Regions from separate parts of the Pseudomonas sp. NLJ1 genome, predicted to be linked through region 2. Evidence: predicted binding sites of a transcription regulator. Region 2 holds the regulator's gene; the other holds the start of a gene.
The links. Region 2 encodes FliA, which starts transcription of late flagellar genes. Its sites were predicted from a motif close to CTAAAGTTTNNNNNNNNNNNGCCGNTAA; they were not measured.

Region 1: a site for FliA is predicted at 6,480-6,507, ahead of R9B85_RS06945 (flagellar protein MotY). Genes of this name have one in related genera too.

The regions. Positions count from the first base shown of each region.
Region 1 covers NZ_CP137735.1:1,551,866-1,567,249, reverse strand. Annotated here, with positions in the region: gene R9B85_RS06980 (molybdopterin-dependent oxidoreductase) at 225-2,333, shown strand; gene grxD (Grx4 family monothiol glutaredoxin) at 2,425-2,760, shown strand; gene bfr (bacterioferritin) at 2,817-3,290, opposite strand; gene R9B85_RS06965 (bacterioferritin-associated ferredoxin) at 3,492-3,710, opposite strand; gene R9B85_RS06960 (peroxiredoxin) at 3,935-4,537, shown strand; gene rnt (ribonuclease T) at 4,696-5,307, opposite strand; gene pyrC (dihydroorotase) at 5,367-6,413, opposite strand; gene R9B85_RS06945 (flagellar protein MotY) at 6,544-7,461, shown strand; gene R9B85_RS06940 (argininosuccinate synthase) at 7,735-8,952, shown strand; gene R9B85_RS06935 (hypothetical protein) at 9,024-9,506, opposite strand; gene R9B85_RS06930 (response regulator transcription factor) at 9,869-10,489, shown strand; gene R9B85_RS06925 (PA3496 family putative envelope integrity protein) at 10,533-10,709, opposite strand; gene nth (endonuclease III) at 10,814-11,452, opposite strand; gene R9B85_RS06915 (Rnf-Nqr domain containing protein) at 11,457-11,981, opposite strand; gene R9B85_RS06910 (RnfABCDGE type electron transport complex subunit G) at 11,974-12,576, opposite strand; gene R9B85_RS06905 (RnfABCDGE type electron transport complex subunit D) at 12,573-13,547, opposite strand; gene R9B85_RS06900 (Rnf-Nqr domain containing protein) at 13,544-14,092, opposite strand; gene metG (methionine--tRNA ligase) at 14,263-15,384, opposite strand, start outside.
Region 2 covers NZ_CP137735.1:1,078,593-1,093,047, forward strand. Annotated here, with positions in the region: gene R9B85_RS04795 (CheW domain-containing protein) at 1-197, opposite strand, end outside; gene R9B85_RS04800 (ParA family protein) at 197-985, opposite strand; gene motD (flagellar motor protein MotD) at 1,202-2,059, opposite strand; gene R9B85_RS04810 (flagellar motor protein) at 2,063-2,803, opposite strand; gene R9B85_RS04815 (protein-glutamate methylesterase/protein-glutamine glutaminase) at 2,803-3,942, opposite strand; gene R9B85_RS04820 (chemotaxis protein CheA) at 3,989-6,223, opposite strand; gene R9B85_RS04825 (protein phosphatase CheZ) at 6,236-7,024, opposite strand; gene R9B85_RS04830 (chemotaxis response regulator CheY) at 7,045-7,419, opposite strand; gene fliA (RNA polymerase sigma factor FliA) at 7,523-8,263, opposite strand; gene fleN (flagellar synthesis regulator FleN) at 8,260-9,093, opposite strand; gene flhF (flagellar biosynthesis protein FlhF) at 9,187-10,497, opposite strand; gene flhA (flagellar biosynthesis protein FlhA) at 10,509-12,638, opposite strand; gene flhB (flagellar biosynthesis protein FlhB) at 12,856-13,998, opposite strand; gene fliR (flagellar biosynthetic protein FliR) at 14,001-14,455, opposite strand, start outside.

The sequences.
Region 1 (15,384 bases), 470 kb from region 2:
TGTTGCAAAGGGTGTCTTTACCCGACGGGCAGTGCTGTTTTTTATTTGCTACAGAGGGTTGTACACGGCTTGCCGGCAATTTGGCAAATGGCTGTCGCAAATCGTGTGCCTGATGTCGGTGGATTCACGCCACGAAGCGCGCTGGCCGGTGGCCGGTGCTGGGCGCATAGTCGATGTTCGACAACCCTCTACACATCCTCCATAACAACAAGGCAGAGGCGGCCATGACCAAGACCCTGCATCACCGTGCCTGTCACCTGTGCGAAGCGATCTGTGGGCTGAACATCGAAGTCAGCCATGACGTCGACGGGCGGGCGCTGATCAGTTCGATCAAGGGCGACCCCCAGGACCCGTTCAGCCGTGGCCATGTCTGCCCAAAGGCCGTGGCTTTGCAGGACATCCAGAATGACCCCGACCGCCTGCGCCAACCGCACAAGCGGGTGGGCGAGCATTGGCAGGCCATCGGCTGGGACGAAGCCTTTGCCCTGGCCGCCGACAGGCTGTGGGCGATCCAGCGGGCCCGTGGGCGCAATGCCGTGGCGGTGTACCAAGGCAACCCGAGCGTGCACAACTACGGCCTGATGACCCACAGCAACTACTTCCTGGGCCTGTTGAAAACCCGCAACCGCTTCTCTGCCACCTCGGTGGACCAGTTGCCGCAGCACCTGGTCAGCCACCTGATGTACGGCCATGGCCTGCTGCTGCCGATCCCGGACATCGACCAGACCGGTTTCATGCTGATCCTTGGCGGCAACCCGCTGGCATCCAACGGCAGCATCATGACCGTGCCGGACGTGGAAAAACGACTGAAAGCCCTGCAGGCCCGGGGTGGGCGCCTGGTGGTGGTGGACCCGCGACGCAGCGAAACAGCGGCGATGGCCGACAGTCACCTGTTCATTCGCCCTGGAGGGGATGCGGCCTTGTTGTGTGGCTTGCTCAATACCCTGTTCGCTGAAGGCCTGGCGCGCGGCTCGCACTTGCCGGTCGCCGGCCTGCAGCAGGTGCGCGAAGCGATCGCGCCGTTCAGCGCGGAGGCCATGAGTGGGCACTGTGGCATTGCCGCGACAGACATCCGCCAGCTGGCACGGGACTTCGCCGCGGCCGACAGGGCGGTGTGCTACGGCCGCATGGGGGTTTCGACCCAAGCCTACGGCACCCTTTGCCACTGGCTGGTGCAACTGATCAACCTGGTGACCGGCAACCTTGACCGTGAAGGCGGCGCGTTGTGCACCGAGCCTGCCGTCGACCTGGTGGCGACCACCTCGGGTGGCCATTTCAACGCTTGGCAGAGCCGGGTGTCGGGCTTGCCCGAGTACGGCGGCGAACTGCCCGTGGCGGCCTTGGCCGAGGAAATGCTCACACCCGGCGAAGGGCAGGTGCGCGCGCTGGTGACGGTGGCCGGCAACCCGGTGCTGTCCACGCCGAACGGCCGCCAGCTGGATGTGGCGCTGGAGGGGTTGGAATTCATGCTCAGCATCGACCTGTACATCAACGAAACCACCCGCCATGCCGATCTGATCCTGCCCTCCACCTCGGCGCTGGAAAACGACCATTACGACAGCACGTTCAACTTGCTGGCCGTGCGCAACGTGACACGCTTCAATCGGGCGATCCTGGCCAAGCCCGAAGGCGCATTGCATGACTGGGAGATTTTCGTCGGGCTGGCCCAAGCGTTCGCCAAACGCGCCGAGCTGGAATTGAAGCCGACCTGGGCTCCAGCGCAGATGATCGACCTGGCCTTGCGCAAGGGGCGCTATGGTGAAGCGACGCCCTGGCAGTTGTCGCTGGCAGCGCTGGACAAGCACCCGCATGGCCTCGACCTTGGGCCATTGCGTGCCAATCTCGCTGCACGCCTGACGACTGCCAGCAAGGCAGTCGAAGCGGCGCCCCAGGTACTGCTGGACGACCTCGGCCGGCTGGCGCAACAAGCCCCTCCGGCGCCGGGCGAGCTGCTGCTGATCGGCCGTCGTCATGTACGCAGCAACAATTCGTGGATGCACAATTTTCATCGGCTGGTGAAAGGCAAACCGCGACATCAGTTGTTGATGCACCCGCAGGACCTGCAGCAGCGGCAGCTGCAGGACGGCCAGCGGGTTCGTATCCGCTCGCGTACCGGGGACCTTGAAGTCGAGGTGCAGGCCTGCGAGGACATGATGCCGGGTGTGGTCAGCCTGCCTCATGGCTTCGGTCACTCTCGTCAGGGCGTGCACATGCAGATCGCCCAGGCGCAACCTGGCGTGAGCGCCAACGACCTCACCGATGAGCGCCTGCGTGACCAGGTTTCCGGCAATGCGGCCCTCAATGGCGTACCCGTGCAGGTAGAGGCCGCGTAAGGAATGGTAAGGCCGAGCATGCTGCTCGGCTTTCCGTTACAATGCGTCACCGTGCCGACGACCGCGTCGGAAAGTTCAGCCGAGGTGCTACATGGATATCATCGAAACGATCAAAGAGCAGATTGCCAACAACACCATTCTGCTTTACATGAAAGGCTCGCCGAATGCCCCGCAGTGTGGCTTCTCTGCGCGTGCATCGCAGGCCGTGATGGGTTGTGGCGAGAAGTTCGCCTACGTCGACATCCTGCAGAACCCGGAAATCCGTGCGAATTTGCCAAAATACGCCAACTGGCCGACCTTCCCGCAGCTGTGGGTAGCTGGTGAACTGGTCGGCGGCAGCGACATCATGCTGGAAATGTTCGAGAAGGGTGAGCTGCAGACCCTGATCAAGGAAGCGGCTGCCAAGGCCAAGGCTTCCGAGGCCTGATTTCCGGCAGACATAAAAAAACCCGCACATGGCGGGTTTTTTTATGGGGCGAAATTCTATTCTTCGCCCATCTGCGACTGCAGGTAGTTCTCGATACCGATCTTGTCGATCAGCCCCAGCTGGGTTTCCAGCCAGTCGATGTGTTCTTCCTCGGATTCGAGGATGTCTTCGAGCATGTCACGCGAGCCGAAGTCGCCAGCGGTTTCGCAATGGGCGATGGCTGCTTTGAGGTCGACCAGGCCTTTCTGTTCGATCTTCAGGTCGCACTCGAGCATTTCCTTGGTGTGCTCGCCAATCAGCAGCTTGCCCAGGTCCTGGACGTTGGGGATGCCTTCGAGGAAGAGAATACGCTTGATCAGTTTGTCAGCGTGCTTCATCTCGTCGATGGATTCCTTGTACTCGTGCTTGCCGAGTTTGTTCAGGCCCCAATCTTCGTACATGCGTGCGTGCAGGAAGTACTGGTTGATCGCGACCAGCTCGTTTCCGAGGATCTTGTTGAGATGCTGGATGACGCTTACGTCGCCTTTCATGTCGGGTTCCTGCCCTGTAGAGATGTGCCAATACAGGGAAGTTTGAGCCCGATACTTGGGTGTGTCAAACCTAAGTTCTTGAATAATAAATGAAAATTAATGGAAATAAGAATGTTTGTGAACCGCGTTGAAGCGCTAACTTATTGAATTGCAGACATAAAAAAACCGGACGCAAGGTCCGGTTCTTCGAATTCTGGGTTTTCAGGCCGCGGTAAATTCCACGGGGTAGGGCAGGGCTGCCTGGCTGACCTGAAGCTCGGTCAACGTTTCGCGGACCACCTGCTTGGCCACGCAGGCACATTTGCCACACTGGCTGGCGACGTTGGTCGCGGCTCGCACTTCCTTGTAGCTGCAGCATCCTTCATAGATCGCATCGCGGATCTGTCCGTCGGTAACGCCGACACAAAGACACACATACATAAAGGCTGACCATCGTTGGTGGGCTCGATGGAGTGGAGCTTAATGTTAATGAGAATGCTTGTCAAAGTGGTTTCTGAAATGGCCGTGCTTGAGCGACCGGCGGTTGCTTCGTCGTTGGAGTCGGCCTGTCACCAGAAGCCGTGTATGATGGTCAGCCTTTGTTGGATGTCGGGCAAGCCCGTCTGGCCCGGCAAACGGTTTTTCACCCTCATCAGGAGATTACAATGAGCGTACTCGTTGGTAAGAAAGCCCCCGATTTCACCGTGCCGGCCGTGCTGGGCAATGGCGAGATCGTCGACAGCTTCAACCTGGCTTCGGCCATCAAGGGCAAGTACGGCCTGGTGTTCTTCTACCCGCTGGACTTCACCTTCGTCTGCCCGTCCGAGCTGATCGCCCTGGACAACCGCATCCCTGACTTCCAGGCACGCAACGTGGAAGTGATCGGCGTGTCGATCGACTCGCACTTCACCCACAACGCCTGGCGTAACACCCCGGTCAACAACGGCGGTATCGGCCAGGTCAAATACACCCTGGCTGCCGACATGACCCACGAAATCTGCAAGGCCTACGACGTCGAGTCCGAAGGCGGCGTGGCCTTCCGTGGCGCCTTCCTGATCGACACCAACGGTGTTGTCCGTTCGCAGATCGTCAACGACCTGCCTCTGGGCCGCAACATGGACGAGCTGCTGCGCTTGGTCGACGCCCTGCAGTTCCACGAAGAGCACGGCGAAGTCTGCCCTGCCAACTGGAAAAAAGGCGACAAAGGCATGAACGCTTCGCCGGAAGGCGTTGCTGCCTACCTGAGCGAGAACGCTGGCAAGCTGTAATTGCCGCGAGCATGAAAAAACCGGCCCTGGTGGCCGGTTTTTTTGTGCCTTCCTGTGCCGGCCTCTTCGCGGGTAAACCCGCTCCCACAGGAGAGCCACAGGTCTGAGCCAATGTGGATCCTTGTGGGAGCGGGTTTACCCGCGAATGCGATCCCAACTCAGTCGTTGAAGTCGCGCCAGCCGCCCATCTCTTTCCAGCGGTTGACGATGCCGCAGAACAGCTCGGCCGTCTTCTCGGTGTCATAACGCGCCGAGTGCGCCTCACGTCCGTCGAAGTCGATGTCGGCGCTCTGGCAGGCCCGCGCCAGTACGGTCTGGCCATAAGCCAGGCCGGCCAGCGTAGCGGTGTCGAAGCTGGAGAACGGGTGGAACGGGTTGCGCTTCAGGTCATTGCGTGTCACCGCCGCATTGAGGAAGCCCAGGTCGAAGCTGCTGTTGTGGCCGACCAGGATTGCCCGCTTGCAGCCATTGGCCTTGAGCGCCTTGCGTACGCCACGGAAGATGTCGGTCAGCGCGCTTTCCTCGCTGACCGCCATGCGCAGCGGGTGGTCCAGTTTGATCCCGGTGAACTCCAGCGCAGCCGCCTCGATGTTGGCGCCCTCGAATGGCTCCACCCGGTGGAAGTAGGTGTGCTCGGGGAACAGGAAGCCCTTTTCGTCCATGCCGATGGTGACTGCGGCAATTTCCAGCAGGGCATCGGTAGCGCTGTTGAAGCCGCCGGTTTCAACATCCACCACTACCGGCAGATAGCCGCGGAAGCGCTCGGCCATCGGGTGGCGCGAGCCGCTGCTGCCTTGGGTGTCCAGGTCGTCTTCGTAGAGGTCTTCGCTCACGCGTTTTCCTCCAGCAGGCGCCAGCGCAGTTTTTCGCCGGCGCGCAGCGGGACCACGGTCTGCTCGCCAAAAGGCAGGCTGTCCGGGGCGGTCCATTCTTCGCGAACCAGGGTAATGGTGTCGGTGTTGGCCGGCAGGCCGTAGAACGCCGGACCGTGCAGGCTGGCGAAGCCTTCCAGTTTGTCCAGCGCGTTACGCTGCTCGAATGCTTCGGCGTACATCTCGATGGCTGCGTAGGCGGTGTAGCAACCGGCGCAACCGCAGGCGGCTTCCTTGGCGTGACGGGCGTGCGGGGCAGAGTCGGTACCCAGGAAGAACTTCGGGTTGCCGCTGGTGGCTGCGTCAAGCAGCGCCACCTGATGGGTGTTGCGCTTGAGGATCGGCAGGCAATAGAAGTGCGGGCGAATGCCGCCAACCAGCATGTGGTTGCGGTTGTACAGCAGGTGCTGCGCGGTGATGGTCGCGCCGACGTTGGCCGGGGCCTCGGTGACGAACTGCGCGGCATCGCTGGTGGTGATGTGCTCGAACACCACCTTCAGCGTCGGGAAGCGCTCGACCACACGGCGCATGTGCTCGTCGATGAAGCGCTTCTCGCGGTCGAACACGTCGATCTCGCTGCGGGTCACTTCGCCATGCACCAGTAGCGGCATGCCAACTTCCGCCAACGCTTCGATGGCCGGGAAGATGTTGTCGATGCTGGTCACGCCCGAGTCGGAATTGGTGGTGGCGCCGGCCGGGTACAGCTTGGCGGCGTACACGAAACCGCTGGCCTTGGCCGCGCGGATGTCCTCGGGGCTGGTGCGGTCGGTGAGGTACAGCACCATCAGCGGCTCGAAGCGGCTGCCAGCCGGGCGGGCGGCCAGGATGCGCTCACGGTAGGCGCCGGCCTCGGAGGCATTGCGTACCGGCGGAACCAGGTTGGGCATGATGATGGCACGGGCGAAAGTACGCGCCACGTCGCCAACGGTGTGGGGCAGGACGGCACCATCGCGCAGATGGATGTGCCAGTCGTCGGGACGCAGGAGGGTCAGGCGATCGGACATTGGGGATTCCAGGCGGGTCGAACTCAAGCGCCAATGCTACCGGAAAACCCTGGGTGGAGCACGGCTATCAAGTTTTCAGCCAGGCGTCCGATAGCCTGCAGGTAAGCCGTCAGAATTTGTGGAGCCGCCCGTGCGCCAGCGTTACCTAGCCCTGTTGACCCTGTTCGCCAGCCTGCCGGCCGGTGCACTGACCTTCCAGACGCGCATGGAGAACATTGCCTGGAAGGTCGAGGGTGACCAGTTCGAATGCCGGCTGATCCAGCCTATCGACGGTTTCGGCAGTGGCGAGTTCGTGCGCCGCGCGGGCGAGCAGCCGGTGTTCCAGCTGCGCTCGGACAGCAACGTACTGGGTGCGGGCACGGCCACATTGCTGGCAGCTGCTGCACCGTGGCAACCCGGGCGCAGCGACATCAACCTGGGCAGCGTGCGCATGGCCCGCACCGGGCTGTTGTTCAGTTCCTCCCAGGGCCAGGCCAGTCGCCTGATCAATGGCTTGCTCGATGGGCGCAGCACGGTGATACGCAATTACGCCGGCGAGGCGGGCAGGCCGATGGAAGTGCGGGTACTGCCGGTCAGCTTTGCCAAGGCCTACAACGACTATCAGGCCTGTGCCGGCAAGCTGCTGCCGATGAACTACGATCAGGTGCGTCAGACCCAGGTGGGCTTCCCGGGGGGAGGCTTCGAGCTGGATGCCTCGGCCAAGGCGCGGCTGGATGTGATTCTCGACTACATGAAGGCTGACCCGACGGTGAACCATGTCGAGCTCAACGGCCACTCCGACAACAGTGGCAACCGCCTGACCAATCGCGACATGTCGCGCCGCCGGGCACTGGCGGTGGCCGACTACCTCAAGGCCCATGGCGTTCCGGAGGAGCAGATTACCGTGCGTTTCCATGGCGAACGTTACCCGTTGGCCAAGAACAACAGTGCAGCCAACCGGGCGCGTAACCGGCGGGTGAATATCGAACTGGATCGGGTGACGGTGATCGAGAAGCCGGGTGAAAAACCTGTCGAAAAGGCTCCTGAGCCAACGCCTGCCAAGTCATGAAGTCTGCAGGGCTTTCTGTAGGAGCGGCCTTGTGTCGCGATGGGCTGCGCAGCAGCCCCCGGATCTCAGCCAAGCAGCGAAAATTGCCGGGGCTGCTGCGCAGCCCATCGCGACACAAGGCCGCTCCTACACGGCACTTCATACTTTCCGACGGTAAGTCGCCCTTCCGAAAGTTCCTGTCGCTTTGTCGTCAGAAGCTGTCGCCCCACTGTAAATTTATCCGTAACGTCGTTAGAATCGATCCCTTTCCGTACAACCCCGTGGAGTGATGGCATGGCGGACGTAAAAAAGGTCGTACTGGCGTATTCCGGCGGCCTTGATACTTCGGTGATTCTCAAGTGGCTGCAGGATACCTACAACTGCGAAGTGGTGACCTTCACCGCTGACCTGGGGCAGGGCGAAGAGGTCGAGCCGGCTCGTGCCAAGGCCCAGGCAATGGGCGTTAAAGAGATTTACATCGACGACCTGCGCGAAGAATTCGTGCGTGATTTTGTGTTCCCGATGTTCCGCGCCAACACCGTCTACGAGGGCGAGTACCTGCTGGGTACTTCCATCGCCCGTCCGCTGATCGCCAAGCGCCTGATCGAAATCGCCAACGAAACCGGCGCCGACGCCATTTCCCACGGCGCCACCGGCAAAGGCAACGACCAGGTGCGTTTCGAACTGGGTGCGTACGCCCTGAAGCCAGGCGTCAAGGTCATCGCCCCATGGCGTGAGTGGGACCTGCTGTCCCGCGAGAAGCTGATGGACTACGCCGAGAAGCACGGCATCCCGATCGAGCGCCACGGCAAGAAGAAGTCGCCGTACTCGATGGACGCCAACCTGCTGCACATCTCCTACGAAGGCGGTGTTCTGGAAGATACCTGGACCGAGCACGAAGAAGACATGTGGCGCTGGAGCGTCTCGCCCGAGAACGCCCCGGACCAGGCTACCTACATCGAGCTGACCTACCGCAACGGTGACATCGTAGCCATCGACGGCGTCGAGAAGACCCCGGCCACCGTCCTGGCCGACCTGAACCGTATCGGTGGTGCCAATGGCATCGGCCGTCTGGACATCGTCGAGAACCGTTACGTCGGCATGAAGTCGCGTGGGTGCTACGAGACCCCAGGTGGCACCATCATGCTCAAGGCCCACCGTGCCATCGAGTCGATCACCCTGGACCGCGAAGTCGCTCACCTGAAGGATGAGCTGATGCCGAAGTACGCCAGCCTGATCTACACCGGCTACTGGTGGAGCCCGGAGCGTCTGATGCTGCAGCAGATGATCGACGCGTCGCAGGTCAACGTGAACGGCGTGGTACGCCTGAAGCTGTACAAGGGTAACGTCACCGTTGTCGGCCGCAAGTCGGACGACTCGCTGTTCGACGCCACCATCGCTACCTTCGAAGAAGATGGCGGCGCCTACAACCAGGCGGACGCTGCGGGCTTCATCAAGCTCAACGCCCTGCGTATGCGCATTGCTGCCAACAAGGGCCGCTCGCTGCTCTGATCGCTGGCATGTGCAGCAAGAACCCCGGCGCAGGCCGGGGTTTTTTTTGCCCTGTGGAAAGCCTGGGGCATTCAATGGCCGTCGTTCGCCACCTGTCCATCAAGCGCGCTGATCGATAGTTGCGCGCACTGGCGTCTGTCCAGGTTGCAAAAGCGCCAGGTGCGCGTTGGTTGAGGCGGTTGGGCAAGGGCGGATAGTAGTTGCTGTTCCATCAAGCGACAGGCATCAGGGCCGGAAAACATGAATGTGACAGGCTCGCCCTGCAGCGCTTCGCTGGTATCACCGGGCATCGCATGTTTGGCGACATCGCTCTGTGTCGACGCCTTGCCGTTTGCCTTTGTGTTTGGCGACGGGTCGTAGAACGACTTGTAATTGAAGTTGAGCGTGAGGAAGAACAGTGCCGTCAGGAAGAATGGGAAGCCTACCAGGAACCAGGTGTAGAGCTTTTGGCTGGACTCGCTGAGAAACGGCAATGTGGCAAGGGCCGAGGCTTCGATAATCCCTGCGAAGATGGCAATGATCGTCAGCGGGGCGACAGGTTGTACTTGGTGCATATGGGTCGTCTCCAGCGATTTTGCACATCTTTACCTTTTGACGATGCTCAACTAAAGACTGGATTGTTTCCCGGGTGAGAGTAATCGCTCGAATTGCAGACGAAATGTCTATTCAGCGTATTTGAGTGGTTATTTCATCAGGTATTGGCCGGTTTTCAAGTGAGTGCACTTTCAGGTCGGTGATACTGTTCATTTGGTAACAAGGAATTTGATTGTTACAAGTACATCAATTGAGTGTAGGAAATTTCTGTAAGTGTTGTAGGTTCCATCTGTTCATTTGTTTCGCCGCTAAATCGCCGCGCCAGCAAGCGCTCTGTAGGTTATCTTGGCGTGCCAAAGCAAAAGCAATGAATGGATATCGCATGAATAAAGTGCTTATCGTGGATGATCATCCGGTCATACGCCTGGCCGTACGCATGCTGATGGAGCGGCATGGGTATGACGTCGTGGCGGAAACGGACAACGGAGTGGCTGCGTTGCAACTGACACGGCAACACCTGCCGGATATCGTGGTGCTCGATATCGGTATCCCCAAGCTGGATGGCCTGGAGGTGATCGGCCGCATGACGGCCTTCAGCCCGGGCAGCAAGGTGCTGGTGCTGACATCACAGGCCCCCGGCAACTTTTCGATGCGCTGCATGCAGGCGGGGGCGGCAGGGTATGTGTGCAAGCAGCAGGAACTCACAGAACTGCTGAGCGCCATCAAGGCCGTTTTGTCGGGGTACAGCTATTTCCCCAACCAGGCCCTGCATGTGTCACGAGGAAGGGGCGGAAGCGAGACGGATATGGTCAACCGCCTTTCGGCGCGCGAGATGACAGTGCTGCAACAGCTGGCGCGAGGGCGTTCCAACAAGGAGATTGCCGACAGCATGTTCCTCAGCAACAAGACGGTCAGTACCTACAAGTCACGCCTGTTGCTCAAGCTCAATGCGCGGTCGCTGGTCGACCTGATCGAGCTGGCGCAACGGCAAGGGTTGAACTGACCGCCAAGGCCGTGAAGCCTCCAGCCAGGAGGCTTTGCCCGGGTTACAGATCGTAGTCGAAGTCGGCCAGCTGCTTCTGCAGGCGCCTTTCTTCAAGCATATTGTCGATGGTGCGGCGTTTGCTCAGGTTGGTCTTTGCGGTTTCCAGCTGGGGTTCCGCTTCGTCATCCACGGCAACAAAATCATCTTCGATCGGCAGGTCGTCTTTATCGCTACTCATGAGTCGCTCCAAGCCAAGGGGCCATTGGCCGTCCTTATAACCAGAAAGCAGACGCTGGTAAAAAAGATTTTTTCAATCGCCGCAAGTGGTTTTCAGCTATCGGCTCAATCGTCAGAGGTCTTGTGCTTGTACTCGCACAAATCTTCGATCCGACAGCTGCCACAGCGTGGCTTGCGCGCCTGGCATACATAGCGCCCGTGCAGGATCAGCCAGTGGTGAGCGTCGAGCAGATAATCCTTTGGTACGAACTTGATCAGCTTCTTCTCCACCTCCAGCACTGTCTTGCCTGGCGCGATGCCTGTGCGGTTACTGACCCGGAAGATATGGGTATCCACGGCCATGGTCGGCTGGCGGAACGCTGTGTTGAGCACTACGTTGGCGGTCTTGCGACCCACGCCGGGTAGCGCCTCCAGGGCTTCGCGGGTTTGTGGTACCTGGCTGTCATGGCGTTCGATCAGCAGCCGGCAGGCTTCGATGACGTTCTTGGCCTTGCTGTTGTACAAGCCAATGGTCTTGATGTACTCACTCAGGCCTTCGACGCCCAGCGCATAGATGGTCTCGGGGGTGTTGGCGACCGGGAACAGGCGTGCAGTGGCCTTGTTGACGCCGACATCGGTGGACTGCGCGGACAGCGTCACGGCGACCAGAAGTTCGAACGGGGTGGTGTAGGCCAGTTCGGTCTTCGGGTCGGGGTTGTCTTCGTGCAGCCTGCGAAAGATCTCCAGGCGTTTGGCGGCATTCATGAAATCAGAGCTTTCCTTGACGGTGTGATTGGGCGGGACCCGGACGCAGGCGATTGTACAAGGCCAGCAACAATCCAAGCAGTAGCAAACCACCCGGGGCCAGGGTAGCCAGGTGCAGGCCGGTACCATCGGCCAGCCATTGGCGGCTGGCGCCGAGCAGCAGGCATGTGGCGAGCAGCGCGCAATGGTGGCCAGCGAGCACGCGCCAGCGGCCTTGACCGGGCAACAGGTGGTCAATGGCCAGGCATTGCAGGCACAGCAGTGCGGGGTAGTGGCCGAGGGCGAGTGCCAGTGGCAGCAGCCAGGCACGCAGTGCCAGTTGCAGGCAACTGGCCAGGGCCGCCAATACCAGCAGGCTGGCCAGTACATAGGTCCATGTAGCGAGCCGCTGGCGCAGGGGTGCCAGCAACAGCTGGTGAAGGCTGCTCATCAGCACCGCACACACGCCTATGGTGGCGCCTTCGCTCAATGTTCGGGTGGCACCCAGTAGCGGCACCAGGCTTGCGCCGAGCAGGTAGAACCTAGTCATGCGTGGCGCCCTCGAGCAATACGCTGCGCTGTTCATCGAAGTAACTCAGCGCTTCCTGCAGCGCGCCGATCACTGCCCGTGAGGTCACGGTTGCGCCGGCCAACTGGTCAAAGTCGCCCTGGTCGCGCTTCAGCGCCCAGCGATCGCCCAGCTGGCGGTTGGCAAATTGCCTCAGCCAGTTCAGTTGCGGATCACCCAGGCGTGCACCCAGCCCGGGGCTTTCCTGTTGCTCTACCACCTGGCTGCCGATCAACCGGCCGTCCGCGGCGATGGCCACGCTCAGCATGATCGGCCCAGCATAGCCTTGTGCCTGGGTGACCAGGATGATGGCGACCGGTTTGCCCGCCAGTGTCGCCCGATAAGCGGCCAGGATCCGGCTGTTTGGCCGCTGTGCGGCGGGCCTGGGCAGGGGGCTGTCCAGGGGTTGGTTGTCGTAACTGCCCTCTGGCAGTACCGCCAGCCGCTGCCTGCTGTTGAGTTGTTTCTCTGCGTCGGCGACGGCCGCGCTGGTCCAGTGCCGCCAAGCGAGGGTGGCCGACAGCGCCAGTGCCCCAGTCAGTAGCAGCACGCCCATATCACGTATCAGGCGCTTCATCGGGCAACCCGCTGGCGCTGCAAGGCCAGGCGTTCCAGGCTCGGCGCCGTGAGGTTCATCAGCAGGATGGCGAACGCCGTGCCGTCCGGGTAGCTACCCCAAGTGCGGATCAGGTAGATCAGCAGGCCTGCCCCCAGGCCGAACCCAAGCTTCGCCCACTCCTGCCGGGGCGCGGTCACCGGTTCGGTGGCAATGAAGAACGCCGCCATCATGGTCGAGCCGGAGAACAGGTGCAGCAGGGGGGAGCCGTTGGAGTCCGAACCCGAGCCATTCCAGCCCAGCAGGCTGAACAGGAACAACCCTGCCAGCAGGCCTGCCGGCGCATGCCAGCTGATCACCTTGCGTTGCAGCAGGAACAGGCCGCCCAACAGGAATGCCAGGTTGACCCATTCGCTGCCTCGCCCCCCGATGCTACCGAAGCCCGGGTGGCTGGCGAACAGCTCGTCGATGGTCAGGCTGCGGTTGTGACGCAGGCCGTCGAGCAGTGTCGGCCGGGCCCAGGCATCGATCTGATCGCTGCCGATGAATACCTGTTGCAGGCTGTCGAGCAGGCCAGGTGCTGGCCCTGGCCAATGGTTCATCTGCAACGGGAAGCTCAGCAGCACGAAGGCATAGCCGACCATGGCCGGGTTGAACAGGTTGCGCCCGACTCCGCCAAAGGCCTGCTTGCCGATGCCGATGGCAACGCTGGTAGCGATCACCGGCAACCACCATGGCGTCAGGGGGGGGAGGGCGGCGGCCAGCAGCACGGCAGTGACCAGCGCGCTGCCATCATTCAGCGCCGTGTTCCACGGTTGTGCTCGCAATGTGAGTACCAACCCCTCGCACAGCAGCGCGGCACTGGCGCAAAGCAACAGGTTCAGCAGCAAACTCCAGCCATGCAGCCAGAACAGCGCCAGCAGGCCAGGTACACAAGCCAGCAACACCAGGCCCATGCTGGTACGGAGCCGCGGGTCGGGCTTGGCAGTCATTGGGCGAACAGCCCATTGAAGCCTGAAAACGCCATGGCCATCACCCCGGCACCGAGCAGTTCGATGGGCAGGCCGCGCATTGCCCCGGGGACGTCGGCATGAGCGCTGCGCTGGCGCAGGTCGGCGAACAACACTAGCGCCAGCCAGAAGCCGCTGCCGGACAGCAGGCCTCGCAGCAGGGTAGCGAGCCATGTGCTGTCATCACTTGCCTGTTGCAGGGTCAACCCCAGTACTACCGCGTTGCTCAAAAGCAGCGTGGGCAATTGCGTTGTCGGCCAGGTCGGGCGCCACCTTGTCAGCAGCCATGGCACGCCCCAGGCAAGCATGGCCAGCCAGGGCAACAACAGGAACAGGGCAAGGTCCTGGGCCTGCAGCGGGGCAAGCACCCCGCGCACCAGAAGTTGTGCGCCAATCACGCCCAAGGCAATGCACAGTGCGCAGGCAAGGCCGTGCACATGCAGGTGCAGCCTGGGGATTGGCTGTTGTTGCAGGCACAGGTGATTGACCAGCGCGGCGCTGATCAGCACCAGAAGATAATCGCTCATGAGATGACGATAGCCGGGAATCGGGGCGATTGTCCGGGATTGGTGTGAGGCATTGGGGCCGCTTTGCGGCCCTTTCGCGACACAAGGCCGCTCCTATAGGGAAATGCGATCCCCTGTAGGAGCGGCCTTGTGTCGCGAAAGGGCTGCAGAGCAGCCCCCGGCAAGGTCAGTTACTTGATGCGCTGGCCCGGCTTGGCACCGCTGTCCGGGCTCAACAGGTAGATCTCTTCACCGCCAGGCCCGGCCGCCATTACCATGCCTTCGGACACGCCAAAACGCATCTTCCGTGGCTTGAGGTTGGCCACCATCATGGTCAGGCGGCCTTCCAGCTGGGACGGGTCGGGGTAGGCCGACTTGATGCCGGAGAACACGTTGCGGCGCTCGTCACCGATGTCCAGGGTCAGTTGCAGCAGCTTGTCGGCACCCGCTACGGCCTCGGCCTTGACGATCAGCGCCACGCGCAGGTCGACGGCAGCGAAGGTGTCGAACTCGATTTCCGCTGACAGCGGGTCCTTGGCCAGCTCGCCGTTGCCGGCCGGGGCCTTGGCTTCGGCGGCCAGCAGGTCTTCCTTGCTGGCGGCGACCATGGCTTCGACCTTGGCCGGTTCGATGCGGCTCATCAGTGCCTTGAACGGGTTCAGCTGGTGGTTTTCCAGGCGCGACAGGTGGTCGTTCCAGGTCAGCGGTGCCACGTTGAGGAAAGCCTCGGCGTCGGCGGCCAGCACCGGCAGCACCGGCTTGAGGAAGATCACCAGCTGGCGGAACAGGTTGATGCCCTGGGCGCAGATGGCTTGCACTTCATCCTGCTTGCCTTCCTGTTTGGCCAGCGACCACGGGGCCTTGTCGGCGATCCAAGCGTTGGCGCGGTCAGCCAGCGCCATGATTTCGCGCATGGCACGGCCGAAGTCGCGGCCTTCATAGGCGTCGGCGATCGACGGGGCTGCCGCCAGGAAGGCTTCGGTCAGCTCCGGTGCGGCATCGCCAGCCACCATCACGCCTTCGTTGCCCTTGTGGATGAAGCCGGCGCAGCGGCTGGCGATGTTGACCACCTTGCCGACCAGGTCGGAGTTCACCTTCTGCACGAAGTCTTCAAGGTTCAGGTCCAGGTCATCGACGCCACGACCCAGCTTGGCCGCGTAGTAGTAACGCAGGTATTCCGGCTGCAGGTGGTCGAGGTAGGTGCGGGCCTTGATGAAGGTACCGCGCGACTTGGACATCTTGGCGCCGTTCACGGTCAGGTAGCCGTGGACGTTGACCGCGCTTGGCTTGCGGAAGCCTGCGCCTTCGAGCAT
Region 2 (14,455 bases):
GTTGCTTCGACCGATGCCGGCCTGGCTTGCTGCAAGGCATCACGCGCCTGCTCTTCGCGCACCGCTTCGGCGAACTCATCCGCCGCTGCCGGCGCCTCGAACAGGTCTTCGGCTTCGGTGGCCTCCTGCAACAGGCCATCAAGGTACGACTGCAGGGCCATCTGTGGCCGGTTGCTGGTTTGCCGGGTCTGGGTCATCAGGCCACCTGCGCCGCAGTCTTGTAGGTCAGCAGGTGCTTGAGCAGCGCGCGATAGGCAATCAGCCCGCGGCTCTTGCTGTCGAATTGCGAGGGCGTGACGCCCTTGCGGCTGGCATCACGCAGGCGCGTATCCACCGGGATGTAGCCCTGCCACACCTGCTGGTCGTAGGTGTCACGCAGCAGCTTGAGGGTGGCCAGCGAGGCCTGGGTGCGGCGGTCGAACAGGGTCGGCACGATCTGATAGGGCAGCGCCTGCTTGCGCGAGCGGTTGACCATGGCCAGGGTACCGACCATGCGCTCCAGGCCCTTGACTGCGAGAAATTCGGTTTGCACCGGGATCACCAGCTGCTGGCTGGCCGCCAGGGCATTGACCATCAGCACGCCGAGCAAGGGTGGGCTGTCGATCAGGGCATAGTCGAAATCCTGCCACAGCTGCGCCAGACTCTTGGCGATCACCAGGCCCAGGCCGTTCTGCCCCGGTGACTGACGCTCCAGCACCGCCAGTGCGGTACTCGATGGCAGCAGCGAGATGCGTTCGTCGCTGGTAGGCAGCAGCAGTTGCCCGGGCAGGCCCTCGGGTACCACGCCCTTGTGCAGGAACAGGTCGTAGCAGCTGTGCTCCAGGGCATCGGGGTTATGCCCGAAATAGCTGGTCATCGAGCCGTGCGGGTCGAGGTCGACAACGACCACGCGCTTGCCGGCCTCGGCCAGCAGGCCGGCCAGAGCGATGGTAGTGGTGGTCTTGCCGACGCCACCTTTTTGATTGGCTACTGCCCAGACTCTCATCAAGCAAACTCTATCTATTGATTTGGCAGGGACACTGCGGGGGCAACTGTCTTGCTCAACATCGGAAAGCTGGCGCGATCAGTGTAGGAGCGGGTTTACCCGCGAACACCGGCGCAGCCGGTGCCATGCACCGTGTCACCTTCTTCGCGGGTGAACCCGCTCCCACAGAGGACCGCGCTACATTCAACTACTTGGCAGCGTCGGGGAATTGACGAATCACTGCCCCGCCACCGTTGCTGGCGTTGCCGGTGCACTTTGTGTGCCAGCCCGGCGCAATGCGGCATCCGGCGTGGCATTGGCGCTGCCTGAGCCAGTCAGGCTGCGGCGTACTTCGAGGTTGCGCGAAATCACCAGCACCACGCGGCGATTGCGCGCACGGCCTTCGGCAGTGTCGTTGCTCGCCACCGGTTGGTATTCGCCGTAGCCGACCGAAGCCATGCGTGCCGGGTTGACCCCTTCCATCGCCAGCAGGCGCACGATGCTTGCCGCCCGCGCCGAAGACAGCTCCCAGTTGGTCGGGTACTGTGCCGTGCGGATCGGCAGGTTGTCGGTAAAGCCTTCGACGTGCACCGGGTTGGCGAACGGTTTGAGAATGCCGGCCACCTTCTCGATGATCGCAAATGCCTGGTCGCTGGGCATGGCATCGCCGCTGCCGAACAGCAACGAGGAGTTGAGCTCGATCTCGATCCACAGCTCATTGCCGCGCACAGTCATCTGGTCGCTTTTGATCAGGTCGCCGAAGGCATCGCGCACGTCGTCGCTGATGGTTTTCAGCGGGTCGATACTGGTCGCCCCCAGGCCTGCATCAGTCTGCTCGCTGTCCTTCACCAACGGCTCGGCCGGGCGCACGCTCAGCGGCCGCTCTTCACCGATGGGGATAGGCTTCATGCTGCGCTCGGGGTCGTTGAATACCCCGAGCAAGGCCTGGGAAATGACCTTGTACTTGCCCTCGTTGATCGAGGAAATCGAGTACATCACCACGAAAAAGGCGAACAGCAAGGTGATGAAGTCAGCGTACGACACCAGCCAGCGTTCGTGGTTTTCATGTTCCTCGGTATGACGACGGCGACGCATGGGTTACTCCATGAAGCCTTGCAGCTTCAGCTCGATCGAGCGCGGGTTCTCACCCTCGGCAATCGACAGCAGGCCCTCAAGCAGCATCTCGCGGTAGCGCGACTGGCGCATGACGATGGCCTTGAGCTTGTTGGCGACCGGCAGCAGCACCAGGTTGGCACTGGCTACGCCGTAGATGGTCGCGACGAAGGCCACGGCAATGCCATTGCCCAGCTGCGAGGGGTCGGCCAGGTTGCCCATCACGTGGATCAGGCCCATCACCGCACCGATGATGCCGATGGTCGGCGCGTAGCCGCCCATGCTCTCGAACACCTTGGCAGCCTGGATGTCACGGCTTTCCTGGGTCAGGAAATCGACTTCGAGGATGCTGCGGATGGCCTCCGGCTCGGCACCATCCACCAGCAGCTGCAGGCCCTTGCGCGCATAAGGGTCAGGCTCGCTGTCGGCCACCCCTTCCAGGCCCAGCAGGCCTTCCTTGCGCGCGGTCAGGCTCCAGTTGACGACGCGGTCGATCCCGCCCGCCAGGTCGACCCGTGGCGGAAACAGGATCCAGCGCAGAATCTGCAAGGCGCGCTTGAACGACGACAGTGGCGACTGCAGCAAGGCCGCCGCCAGTGTGCCGCCCAGCACGATCAGCGCCGCCGGGCCATTGATCAGGGCGCCGACATGGCCGCCTTCGAGGAAGTTGCCACCGACGATGGCGACAAAGGCGAGGATCAGGCCGATCAGGCTGAGCACGTCCATCAGACGCACGCCTCCACCAGGTGCTTGCCGATCTCGTCCAGGCTGTACACTGCGTCGGCCAGGTTGGCCTTGACGATGGCCATGGGCATGCCATAGATCACGCAGCTGGCTTCATCCTGCGCCCACACCGTGCTGCCGCCCTGCTTGAGCAGGCGCGCACCTTCACGGCCATCGGCGCCCATGCCGGTAAGCACCACCGACAGCACCTTGTCGCCATACGACTTGGCCGCCGAGCCGAAGGTGATGTCCACGCATGGCTTGTAGTTCAGGCGCTCGTCACCAGGCAGGATCTTCACCGTGCCACGGCCATCGATCATCATCTGCTTGCCACCTGGGGCCAACAGGGCCAGGCCCGGGCGCAGCATGTCGCCGTCCTCGGCTTCCTTGACGCTGATGCGGCACAGCTTGTCCAGGCGTTCGGCAAAGGCCTTGGTGAACGCTGCCGGCATGTGCTGGATCAGCACGATCGGCGCCGGGAAGTTGGCCGGCAGCTGGGTCAGCACCCGCTGCAGGGCGACCGGGCCGCCCGTGGAGGTGCCGATGGCCACCAGCTTGTATGGCTTGCGCTTGGGTGCCGGCGAGTGCGCTGGCGCCACGGCCGGGGCCGCTGCACGGGCAGGCGCAGGCGTGCGCGCCGCTGCCGGGCTGGCGAAGCTGCTGGCAGCTGCGTGACCGGCGCCTGCTGGCGCGGGTGCAGGTGCGGCAACCGGCGCATGGCTGGCGTAGCTGCCAAAACGGCGATTGCTGCGGGAAATGGTATGCACCTTCTCGCACAGCAGCTGCTTGACCTTGTCGGGGTTTCGCGAAATGTCCTCGAAGTTCTTCGGCAGGTAATCCACCGCACCGGCATCCAGCGCATCGAGGGTGACACGGGCGCCCTCGTGGGTCAGCGACGAGAACATCAACACCGGCGTCGGGCAGCGCTGCATGATGTGCCGCACCGCGGTGATGCCGTCCATCATGGGCATTTCGTAGTCCATGGTGATGACATCGGGCTTCAATGCCAGCGCCTGGTCGATTGCTTCCTTGCCGTTGGTCGCGGTACCTACTACCTGGATCGTCGGGTCCGCCGAGAGGATTTCCGAGACGCGGCGGCGGAAGAAACCGGAATCATCCACCACCAGGACCTTGACTGCCATAAACACTCCATTAGGCGGCGCAACCCGCCAGGGTGCGCCACCGAAATCAAATACGCCGCGCGGCGTAACGCTTGAGCATGCTCGGGACGTCGAGAATCAACGCAATGCGACCGTCGCCAGTGATGGTGGCCCCGGACATGCCCGGTGTGCCCTGCAGCATCTTGCCCAGCGGCTTGATTACCACTTCTTCCTGGCCAACCAGTTGATCGACGACAAAGCCGATGCGCTGGGTGCCAACCGACAGGATCACCACGTGGCCCTCGTGCTGCTCTTCGTGCACCTGGCCCTGGACCAGCCAGCGCTTGAGGTAGAACAGCGGCAGCGCCTTGTCGCGCACGATCACCACTTCCTGGCCGTCGACCACGTTTGTGCGCGACAGGTCGAGGTGGAAGATCTCGTTGACGTTGACCAGCGGGAAGGCGAACGCCTGGTTGCCCAGCATCACCATCAGGGTGGGCATGATCGCCAGGGTCAGCGGCACCTTGATGACGATCTTCGAGCCCTGGCCCTTGGCCGAGAAGATATTGATCGAGCCATTGAGCTGGGAGATCTTGGTCTTCACCACGTCCATGCCCACACCGCGGCCGGACACGTCGGAAATCTCGGTCTTGGTCGAGAAGCCGGGGGCGAAGATCAGGTTGTAGCAGTCCGACTCGCTCAGGCGCTCGGCAGCGTCCTTGTCCATCAGGCCCTTTTCCACGGCCTTGGCGCGCAGGATGTTGGGGTCCATGCCCTTGCCGTCATCAGAGATCGACAGCAGGATGTGGTCGCCTTCCTGCTCGGCAGACAGCACCACGCGGCCGGTGCGCGCCTTGCCGGCGGCTTCACGCTCCTCGGGCATTTCCACGCCATGGTCGACTGCGTTGCGCACCAGGTGCACCAATGGGTCGGCCAGGGCTTCGACCAGGTTCTTGTCGAGGTCGGTCTCTTCGCCGACCAGCTCCAGGTTGATTTCTTTCTTGAGCTGGCGGGCCAGGTCGCGCACCAGGCGCGGGAAGCGGCCGAAGACTTTCTTGATCGGCTGCATGCGGGTTTTCATCACCGCGGTCTGCAGGTCTGCGGTGACCACGTCGAGGTTGGACACGGCCTTGGACATGGCCTCGTCGCCACTGTTCAGGCCCAGGCGCACCAGGCGGTTACGCACCAGTACCAGCTCGCCGACCATGTTCATGATCTCGTCCAGGCGCGCGGTATCGACCCGCACGGTGGTCTCCGCTTCGCTGGCGCCATGCTTTTCAGCGGTCGGGGCCGGGGCGCGGGGTGCTGCGGCAGGTTTGCTGGCAGGGGCCGGTGCCGGCGCCGGAGCAGCTGCTGGCTTGGCCACGGGCTGGCTGTCGGCCTTGGCCGCGACCGGCGCTTGCACCTTGGCTGCAGCCGGGGCTTCGACGGCGGCAACGTCGCCACCGAACTTGCCCTTGCCGTGCAACTGATCCAGCAGCGCCTCGAACTCGTGCTCGCTGATTTCGTCGCCGGCTGCGCTGCTATCGGTTGCGGCAGGCGTCGGCGCCTTGGCGCCGGGCAAGGCATCGGCCTGGAAGGTACCCTTGCCATGCAACTGGTCCAGCAGCGATTCGAATTCGGCGTCGGTAATTTCGTCGCTGGCCGCTTCCGGCGCACTGGCAACCGGCTGCGCGGCAACCTCGGCGCTGAACTGGCCTTTGCCGTGCAACTGGTCGAGCAGCGACTCGAACTCGGCGTCGGTGATTTCGTCACCTTCAGCGCTGACGGTCTCGCCCTGCATCTGCTCGTCGACCGCAGCTTGTGCCTTGACCGCATCGAGCGAATCGAGCAGCTGTTCGAACTCGCTGTCGGTGATGTCCTGCTCCTCGGCCGGAGCTTCGGCAACCGGCACCGGTGCCGCAGGGGCCGGCGCGGCAACGGCTTCGGCGCCCCCCGGCTCGGCCAGGCGCGACAGTGCCGCCAGCAGCTCGGGAGTAGCCGGGGTCACTTCGCTGCGCTCACGCACCTGGCCAAACATGCTGTTGACCGTATCCAGTGCCTCGAGCACCACATCCATCAGTTCCGCGTCGACCCGGCGCTCACCTTTGCGCAGGATGTCGAACACGTTCTCGGCGATATGGCAGCACTCCACCAGCTCGTTCAGCTGAAGGAAGCCGGCGCCCCCTTTTACAGTGTGGAAACCGCGAAAGATCGCATTGAGCAGGTCGGCATCGTCGGGCCGGCTTTCCAGCTCGACCAGTTGCTCGGACAGTTGCTCAAGAATTTCGCCGGCTTCTACCAGGAAATCCTGGAGGATTTCTTCATCGGCGCCGAAGCTCATCAAAGGTGCTCCTTAAAAACCCAGGCTGGACAGCAGATCATCGACATCGTCCTGACCGGACACGACGTCTTCACGCTTATCGGCATGAATCTGCGGACCTTCACCCCGAGTCGGATGTTTTTCTAGATCTTTTTCTGCGCGCAATTGATCGTGGTCATGCTGGATGCCCGCAAAGCGGTCCACCTGGCTGGCCATGAGCACCAGTTTGAGCAGGTTGCTTTCCACCTCGGTGACCAAGGTGGTGACGCGCTTGATCACCTGGCCGGTCAGGTCCTGATAGTCCTGGGCCAGCAGAATGTCGTTGAGGTGGCCGGCGACCTTGCGGTTACCTTCGGCGCTGTGCGTCAGGAAACTGTCGACGCGCTTGACCAGGTCGCGGAACTCCGGCGCAGCCACTTCGCGGCGCATGAAGCGCTGCCAGTCGGTGCTCAGGGCCGCGGCCTCGCTGGCCAGCTCGTTGAGCACCGGGGTGCTTTCCTCGACCAGGTCCATGGTGCGGTTGGCCGCGCCCTCGGTAAGCCTGACCACATACGACAGGCGCTCGGTGGCGTCGGTTATCTGCGAGACCTCCTCGGCCTGCGGCATGGTCGGGTCGATCTGGAAACTGACGATGGCACTGTGCAGCTCGCGGGTCAGCTTGCCGACTTCCTGGTACAGGCCGCGGTCGCGGGTCTGGTTCAGCTCGTGAATCAGCTGCACCGCCTCGCCGAAACGGCCCCGCTCCAGGCTTTCGACCAGCTCCTGGGCATGCTTCTTCAGGGTCGATTCGAACTCGCCCAAAGACGTTTGTGATGAATCCATGGCGCGCCCCCTGACGTGACTCAGCCGTTGACGCGTTCGAAGATCTTCTCGATCTTTTCTTTGAGCACCTGGGCGGTGAACGGCTTGACCACGTAGCCATTGACGCCGGCCTGGGCCGCTTCGATGATCTGGTCGCGCTTGGCTTCGGCGGTCACCATCAGCACCGGCATGGCTTTCAGGCGATCGTGGGCACGCACCTTGCGCAGCAGGTCGATACCGGACATGCCCGGCATGTTCCAGTCGGTCACCAGGAAGTCGAAGTGGCCGTTCTCCAGCATCGGCAGCGCCGTGGTGCCGTCATCGGCTTCTTCGGTGTTGGTGAAGCCCAGGTCACGCAACAGGTTCTTGATGATCCGCCGCATCGTCGAAAAGTCGTCAACGATGAGGATTTTCATGTCTTTGTTCAAGTAGACCTCCAAGCAGTCTCAAACGCGCTCGGCCCCGAGCGCGCATTTACAATTCGGTACAACGTAGAAAACGACTGCAACGACAGCGGGCTCAACGCGCCCGCCATTCCCCCAGGCGGCTGCGCAGGCGCGCGGCACACTGGCTGTGCAACTGGCTGACCCGCGACTCGCTGACCCCTAGCACCTCACCGATTTCCTTGAGGTTCAGCTCTTCGTCGTAGTACAGCGCCAGCACCAGGCGCTCACGCTCCGGCAGGTTGGCGATGGCCTCGGTCAGGGCAACCTGGAAGCGCTCGTCTTCCAGGCCACGCGCAGGTTCTACCTGGCCACTGGCGCCATCCTCATGCAGCCCTTCGTGCTCGCCGTCCTGCAACAGGTCGTCGAAGCTGAACAGGCGGCTGCCCAGGGTGTCGTTCAAGATCCCGTAGTAATCATCGAGACTCAATTGGAGTTCGGCAGCAACTTCATGATCTTTAGCGTCACGGCCGGTTCTGGCTTCAACCGCACGCATCGCGTCGCTGACCATGCGGGTGTTGCGGTGCACCGAACGCGGCGCCCAGTCGCCCTTGCGCACTTCATCGAGCATGGCCCCGCGAATGCGGATGCCGGCGTAGGTTTCAAAGCTCGCGCCCTTGCTGGCGTCATACTTGTTGGCCACTTCCAGCAGGCCGATCATGCCGGCCTGGATCAGGTCCTCGACCTGCACGTTGGCTGGCAGCCGCGCCAGCAGGTGGTAGGCGATGCGCTTGACCAGCGGGGCGTAGCGCTCGATCAGCTCGCACTGGGCGTCTTTCGACGCCCGGCTGTACATCTTGAAACCACTGGCGTTCATAACACAGGTCCCGCGCTGGTAGGTTGCACCAGACGCTCGACAAAGAACTCCAGGTGGCCGCGCGGGTTGGCCGGCAGCGGCCAGCTGTCGACCTTCTGGGCAATCGCCTTGAAGGCCAGCGCGCACTTGGAGCGTGGGAAGGCTTCGTACACGGCACGCTGCTTCTGTACCGCCTTGCGCACGCACTCGTCATACGGCACGGCGCCCACGTACTGCAAGGCAACGTCGAGGAAGCGGTCGGTGACCTTGGTCAGCTTGGCGAACAGGTTGCGGCCTTCCTGTGGGCTCTGCGCCATGTTGGCCAGCACGCGGAAACGGTTCATGCCGTAGTCGCGGTTGAGCAGCTTGATCAGGGCGTAGGCGTCGGTGATCGAGGTGGGTTCGTCGCATACCACCAGCAGCACTTCCTGGGCAGCGCGGACAAAGCTGACCACCGAATCACCGATACCGGCCGCAGTGTCGATCACCAGCACGTCGAGGTTGTCGCCGACTTCGCTGAACGCCTGGATCAGCCCGGCATGCTGGGCCGGGGCCAGGTGCACCATGCTCTGCGTGCCCGAGGCAGCCGGCACGATGCGCACACCACCGGGGCCCTGCAGCATCACGTCGCGCAGCTCGCAGCGCCCCTCGATGACATCGGCCAGGGTCCGCTTGGGGGTAAGGCCCAGCAGCACGTCGACATTGGCCAGGCCCAGGTCGGCGTCCAGCAGCATGACCCTGCGGCCAAGCTCGGCCAGCGCCAGGGACAGGTTCACTGAAACGTTAGTCTTGCCGACGCCACCTTTGCCACCGGTCACGGCGATCACCTGTACGGGATGCATGCTACCCATGTCTGTTCTTTACCTTGTCTCGCTGGGACTCAGGCCACACGTAGGGCAATTCTGCGTACCCCTTGGCATAGCTACCTTGCACACGCTTCATCATCAACCCGCTCGCCGTGGGTTGTGATAGAGATCAGCGAACATGTCGGCCATGGCCTCTTCGCTGGGCTCGTCCTGCTGCTGCACATTGACCGCGCGGGAGACCAACTGGTGCCCCCGAGGCAGGTGCAGGTCGTCAGGAATGCGCGGCCCATCGGTCAGGTAGGCCACCGGCAGTTCATGACTGATGGCAAGGCTCAGCACGTCGCCAAGGCTTGCCGTTTCATCGAGTTTGGTCAGGATGCAACCGGCCAGGCCGCAGCGCTTGTAGCTGTGGTAGGCGGCAGTCAGCACCTGCTTCTGGCTGGTAGTGGCCAGCACCAGGTAGTTCTTCGCGGCAATGCCACGCCCGGCCAGGGTGTCCAGCTGCATGCGCAGGGCCGGGTCGCTGGCCTGCAGGCCGGCGGTATCGATCAGCACCACGCGCTTGCGCAGCAGCGGCTCCAGCGCCGCAGCCAGCGACTGGCCCGGGTCGACGTAGGTCACCGGCACGTTGAGGATGCGGCCCAGGGTCTTGAGCTGCTCCTGGGCGCCGATGCGGAAGCTGTCCATGCTCACCAGTGCCAGGTTCTGCGCGCCGTACTTGAGCACGTAGCGGGCGGCCAGCTTGGCCAGGGTGGTGGTCTTGCCCATGCCGGCCGGGCCGACCATGGCGATCACACCCCCCTCTTCGATTGGCTCGACCTCAGGGATTTCGATCATCCGCGCCAGGTGCGCCAGCAACATGCGCCAGGCCTGGCGTGGCTCGTCGATCTCGGCAGTCAGGTCCAGCAGCTCACGGGCGATCGGCCCGGACAGGCCGATGCGCTGCAGCCGGCGCCAGACGGTGGCCTGCTGCGGCTTGCTGCCCTGCAGCTGATTCCAGGCCAGCGAGCCGAGCTGCACTTCCAGCAGCTCGCGCAGGCCCGACAGCTCGGAGCGCATGGCATCGAACAGACGCGGGTCGACCGGTGCCGATGCGGGGGCTGCAGCGGCGGCCTCGGGCGCATCGACGTGCGGTTCGATCAACGGCTCGGCGGCGGTCAGCGACTGCCCGGCGAACAATTGGCGGTTGTTGTCGCTGCTGTCCGGGCGGGGATCCAGCTCGGCGCGGGCAGTGGCGATGCGCGTATGGGTCTTGCGCAGCTCTTCTTCCAGCTCGGCGTTAGGCACACGCGGGGCCAGGGCGGACAGTTTGTAGTCCAGCGCAGCCGTCAGCTCGACACCGCCGGCGATGCGGCGGTTGCCGATGATGGCGGCATCGGCGCCCAGCTCATCACGGACCAGCTTCATGGCCTGACGCATATCGGCGGCGAAAAATCGCTTAACTTGCATTATCCCCTACCTCAGCCGTTAGGGCCCACGGTGGCAACGATGGTGACTTGCTTGTTGTCAGGTATTTCCTGATACGCCAGAACATGCAAATTCGGTACAGCCAGGCGACCGAAACGCGACAGCATGGCGCGGATCGGGCCGGCGACCAGAAGGATGGCCGGCTGGCCCTGCATTTCCTGGCGCTGGGCCGCCTCGATCAACGAACGCTGCAGCTTCTCGGCCATGCTCGGCTCCAGAAGAACACCGTCTTCCTGACCTTGCCCGGCCCTCTGCAGACTATTGAGCAAAATCTGTTCCAATCTTGGCTCCAGGGTAATCACTGGCAGCTCCGACTCAATGCCGACAATGCTTTGCACGATGGCGCGACACAATCCGACGCGCACCGCCGCCACCAGCGCGGCGGTATCTTGACTCTTGCCGGCGTTGTTCGCGATCGCCTCGGCGATACTGCGAATATCGCGCACCGGCACCTGCTCCGACAACAGCGCTTGCAGCACCTTGAGCAGACCCGACAATGAAATGACACCTGGCACAAGCTCTTCTGCAAGTTTAGGCGATGCCTTGGCTAGCACCTGCAGTAGTTGCTGGACCTCTTCATGGCCAATCAGCTCGTGGCAGTGCTTCTGCAGAATCTGGTTCAGGTGGGTGGCCACCACGGTGCTGGCGTCGACCACGGTGTAGCCCAGCGACTGTGCCTGGGAACGCTGGCCAACATCAATCCACACGGCCTCCAGGCCGAACGCCGGGTCGCGCGCGGCAATGCCGTTGAGGGTGCCAAACACCTGGCCCGGGTTGATTGCCAGTTCGCGGTCCGGATAGATCTCGGCCTCCGCCAGGATCACCCCCATCAAGGTCAGGCGATAGGCGCTGGGCTGCAGGTCGAGGTTGTCGCGGATGTGCACGGTGGGCATGAGGAAGCCCAGATCTTGCGACAGTTTCTTGCGCACGCCCTTGATCCGCGCCAGCAACTGGCCGCCCTGGTTGCGATCGACCAGCGGGATCAGCCGGTAGCCGACCTCCAGGCCAATCATGTCGATCGGCGTGACGTCGTCCCAGCCCAGTTCCTTGGTTTCCAGCGCGCGCTGTGGCGAGGGCAGCAGGTCCTGCTGGCGCTGCGCCTCCTGCAGCGCTTGCGCCTTGGCCTTCTGCTGCTTTTTCCATACCAGGTAGGCGCCACCACCGGCCAGCAGGCCAAGGCTGAGGAAGGCCACGTGCGGCATGCCCGGCACCAGGCCCATGACGATCATGAGCGCGCCGGACACCGCCAGGGCCTTGGGCGAATCGAACATCTGCCGGTTGATCAGCTTGCCCATGTCCTCGGAGCCCGAGGCGCGGGTAACCATGATTGCGGCAGCGGTGGACAGCAGCAGTGATGGCAATTGCGCCACCAAACCGTCACCGATGGTCAGCAAAGCGTACACCTTGCCGGCATCGCCAAAGCTCATGCCGTGCTGCAGCATGCCGATCAGCATGCCGCCGATCAGGTTGATGAACAGGATCAGCAGGCCGGCGATGGCGTCACCGCGGACGAACTTGCTGGCACCGTCCATCGAACCGTAGAACTCGGCTTCCTGCGCCACTTCGGCGCGGCGGTGCTTGGCCTGGGCCTGGTCGATCAGGCCGGCGTTGAGGTCGGCGTCGATCGCCATCTGCTTGCCGGGCATGGCGTCGAGGGTGAAACGCGCGCTCACTTCCGAGATACGCCCGGCGCCCTTGGTCACTACCACGAAGTTGATGATCATGAGGATGGCGAACACCACGGCACCGACCACGTAGTTACCGCCGATCACCACCTCGCCGAAGGCCTGGATCACCTTGCCGGCTGCGCCGTGGCCCTCCTGGCCATGCAGCATCACAACCCGGGTGGAGGCAACGTTCAGGGCCAGGCGCAACAGCGTGGCCACCAGCAGGATGGTGGGAAACGCGGCGAAGTCGAGCGGGCGCAGCGCATAGACGCAGACCAGCAGGACCACGATCGACAGGGCAATGTTGAAGGTGAAGAACACGTCGAGCAGGAACGGCGGTATCGGCAACATCATCATTGCCAACATCACCAGCAGCAACAGCGGCACACCCAGGTTGCCCCGACCGAGCCCGGCCAGGTTGTTACGGGCGTTGCTGATTAACTGAGTGCGATCCACCGCGAGTCCTCTTGATGCAAAACTTTGACGCACAGGGGGCGCCTGGCGCTGGCTTTGCAAGAAGCCTTCCAACTTTGCTCGACGGGGGATTTATCTTGCCTGTTCCGGCCTCTTCGCGGGTGAACCCGCTCCCACAGGGACCGCACAGTTTTCAAGCCCGCAGAGGACCTGTGGGAGCGGGTTCACCCGCGAAAGGGCCAGAAGCCCTGACACAAGGTCAACTGTCGCGACGCAGGTCCGGCGGAATCGGCAGGTCGTCTTTCAGCGGCTCTGGCCGCTTGCCCTTGCCGGCCCGGTACTGACGGATCTGGAACACATAGGCCAGCACCTGCGCCACCGCCAGGTACAAGCCGGCGGGGATTTCCTGCTCAAGCTCGGTGGAGTAATAGATCGCCCGCGCCAACGCCGGCGACTCGAGGATCTGGACCTTGTGCTCCACACCGATCTCGCGAATCTTCAAGGCAATGAAATCCGTGCCCTTGGCCAGCAGCAATGGCGCCGCCCCGCCCTTCTCCGGGTCGTATTGCAAGGCAACCGCGTAGTGCGTCGGGTTGGTGATGATCACGTCGGCTTCGGGCACGGCCGCCATCATGCGCCGCTGCGAAGCCTCACGCTGCAGCTGGCGAATACGCTGCTTGACCTCGGGCTTGCCTTCACTGTCCTTGTACTCGTCCTTGACTTCCTGCTTGGTCATCTTCAGCTTGTTGTGCGCCTGCCACAGCTGGAACGGCACGTCCGCCGCCGCAATCAACAGCAGCCCCGCCGACATCCACAACGCACTCCAGCCCACCACCTGCAGGCTATGGATGATCGCCTGCTCCAACGGCTCGTTGGCAATGGCCAGCAGCGCCTGACGGTCATTGACCAGCACCACTACCGCCACGACCAGAATCACGAGAAACTTGGCGAACGCTTTCAAGAGTTCGGTCAGGGCATTCATCGAGAACATGCGCTTGACCCCTGACAAGGGATTCATACGGCTGAATTTCGGCTGCAACAGGCTGCCGGAAAACAGGAAACCGCCCAGGGCGATCGGCGCGACGAAGGAAATCACGAACAACAGGATCAATATCGGCTGCACCGCCCAGATGGCCATCTTGCCCGAGGCCAGCAGGAAGGCACCCATGGCCCGCTCATCGGTGATGAAGTCGCGGGTCAGGCTGAAGTTCATGCGCATGATCGCCAGCAGCGTCTCGGCCAGGTGGCCGCCAAACGCCAACAGGCCACCGGCGCCGGCCAGGGTCACCGCCACCGTATTCAGTTCCTTGGAACGCGCGATCTCGCCTTTCTCGCGAGCATCGCGCTTGCGCTTGTCGGTGGGTTCTTCTGTCTTGTCCTGACCGCTTTCGCTTTCCGCCATGCTCAGCGCGCCCTCGCCAGTTCACGCAGCCATTGCAGCGCTTCGCTGGCCAATGCCTGGTAATGGGAAAGTATATCGGCCAGGCCAACCCAGAAAATGAACATGCCCATGACCAGGGTAAGCGGAAAACCGATGGAGAAAATGTTCAACTGCGGCGCGGCACGCGTCATTACGCCAAAGGCGATGTTCACCACCAGCAGCGCGGCGATAGCCGGCAGAATCAGCAGAAGGCCGGCACCGAACACCCAGCCCAGGCGCCCTGCCAGCTCCCAGAACTGATTGACCACCAGCGCATTGCCCACCGGCAAGGTGGTGAAACTTTCGGTCAGCACCTCGAACGCCACCAGATGGCCGTTCATCAGCAGGAACAGCACGCTCACCAGCATGGTCATGAACTGGCTGATCACCGCGACGTTGACGCCGTTCGCCGGGTCGACCATCGATGCGAAGGCCATGC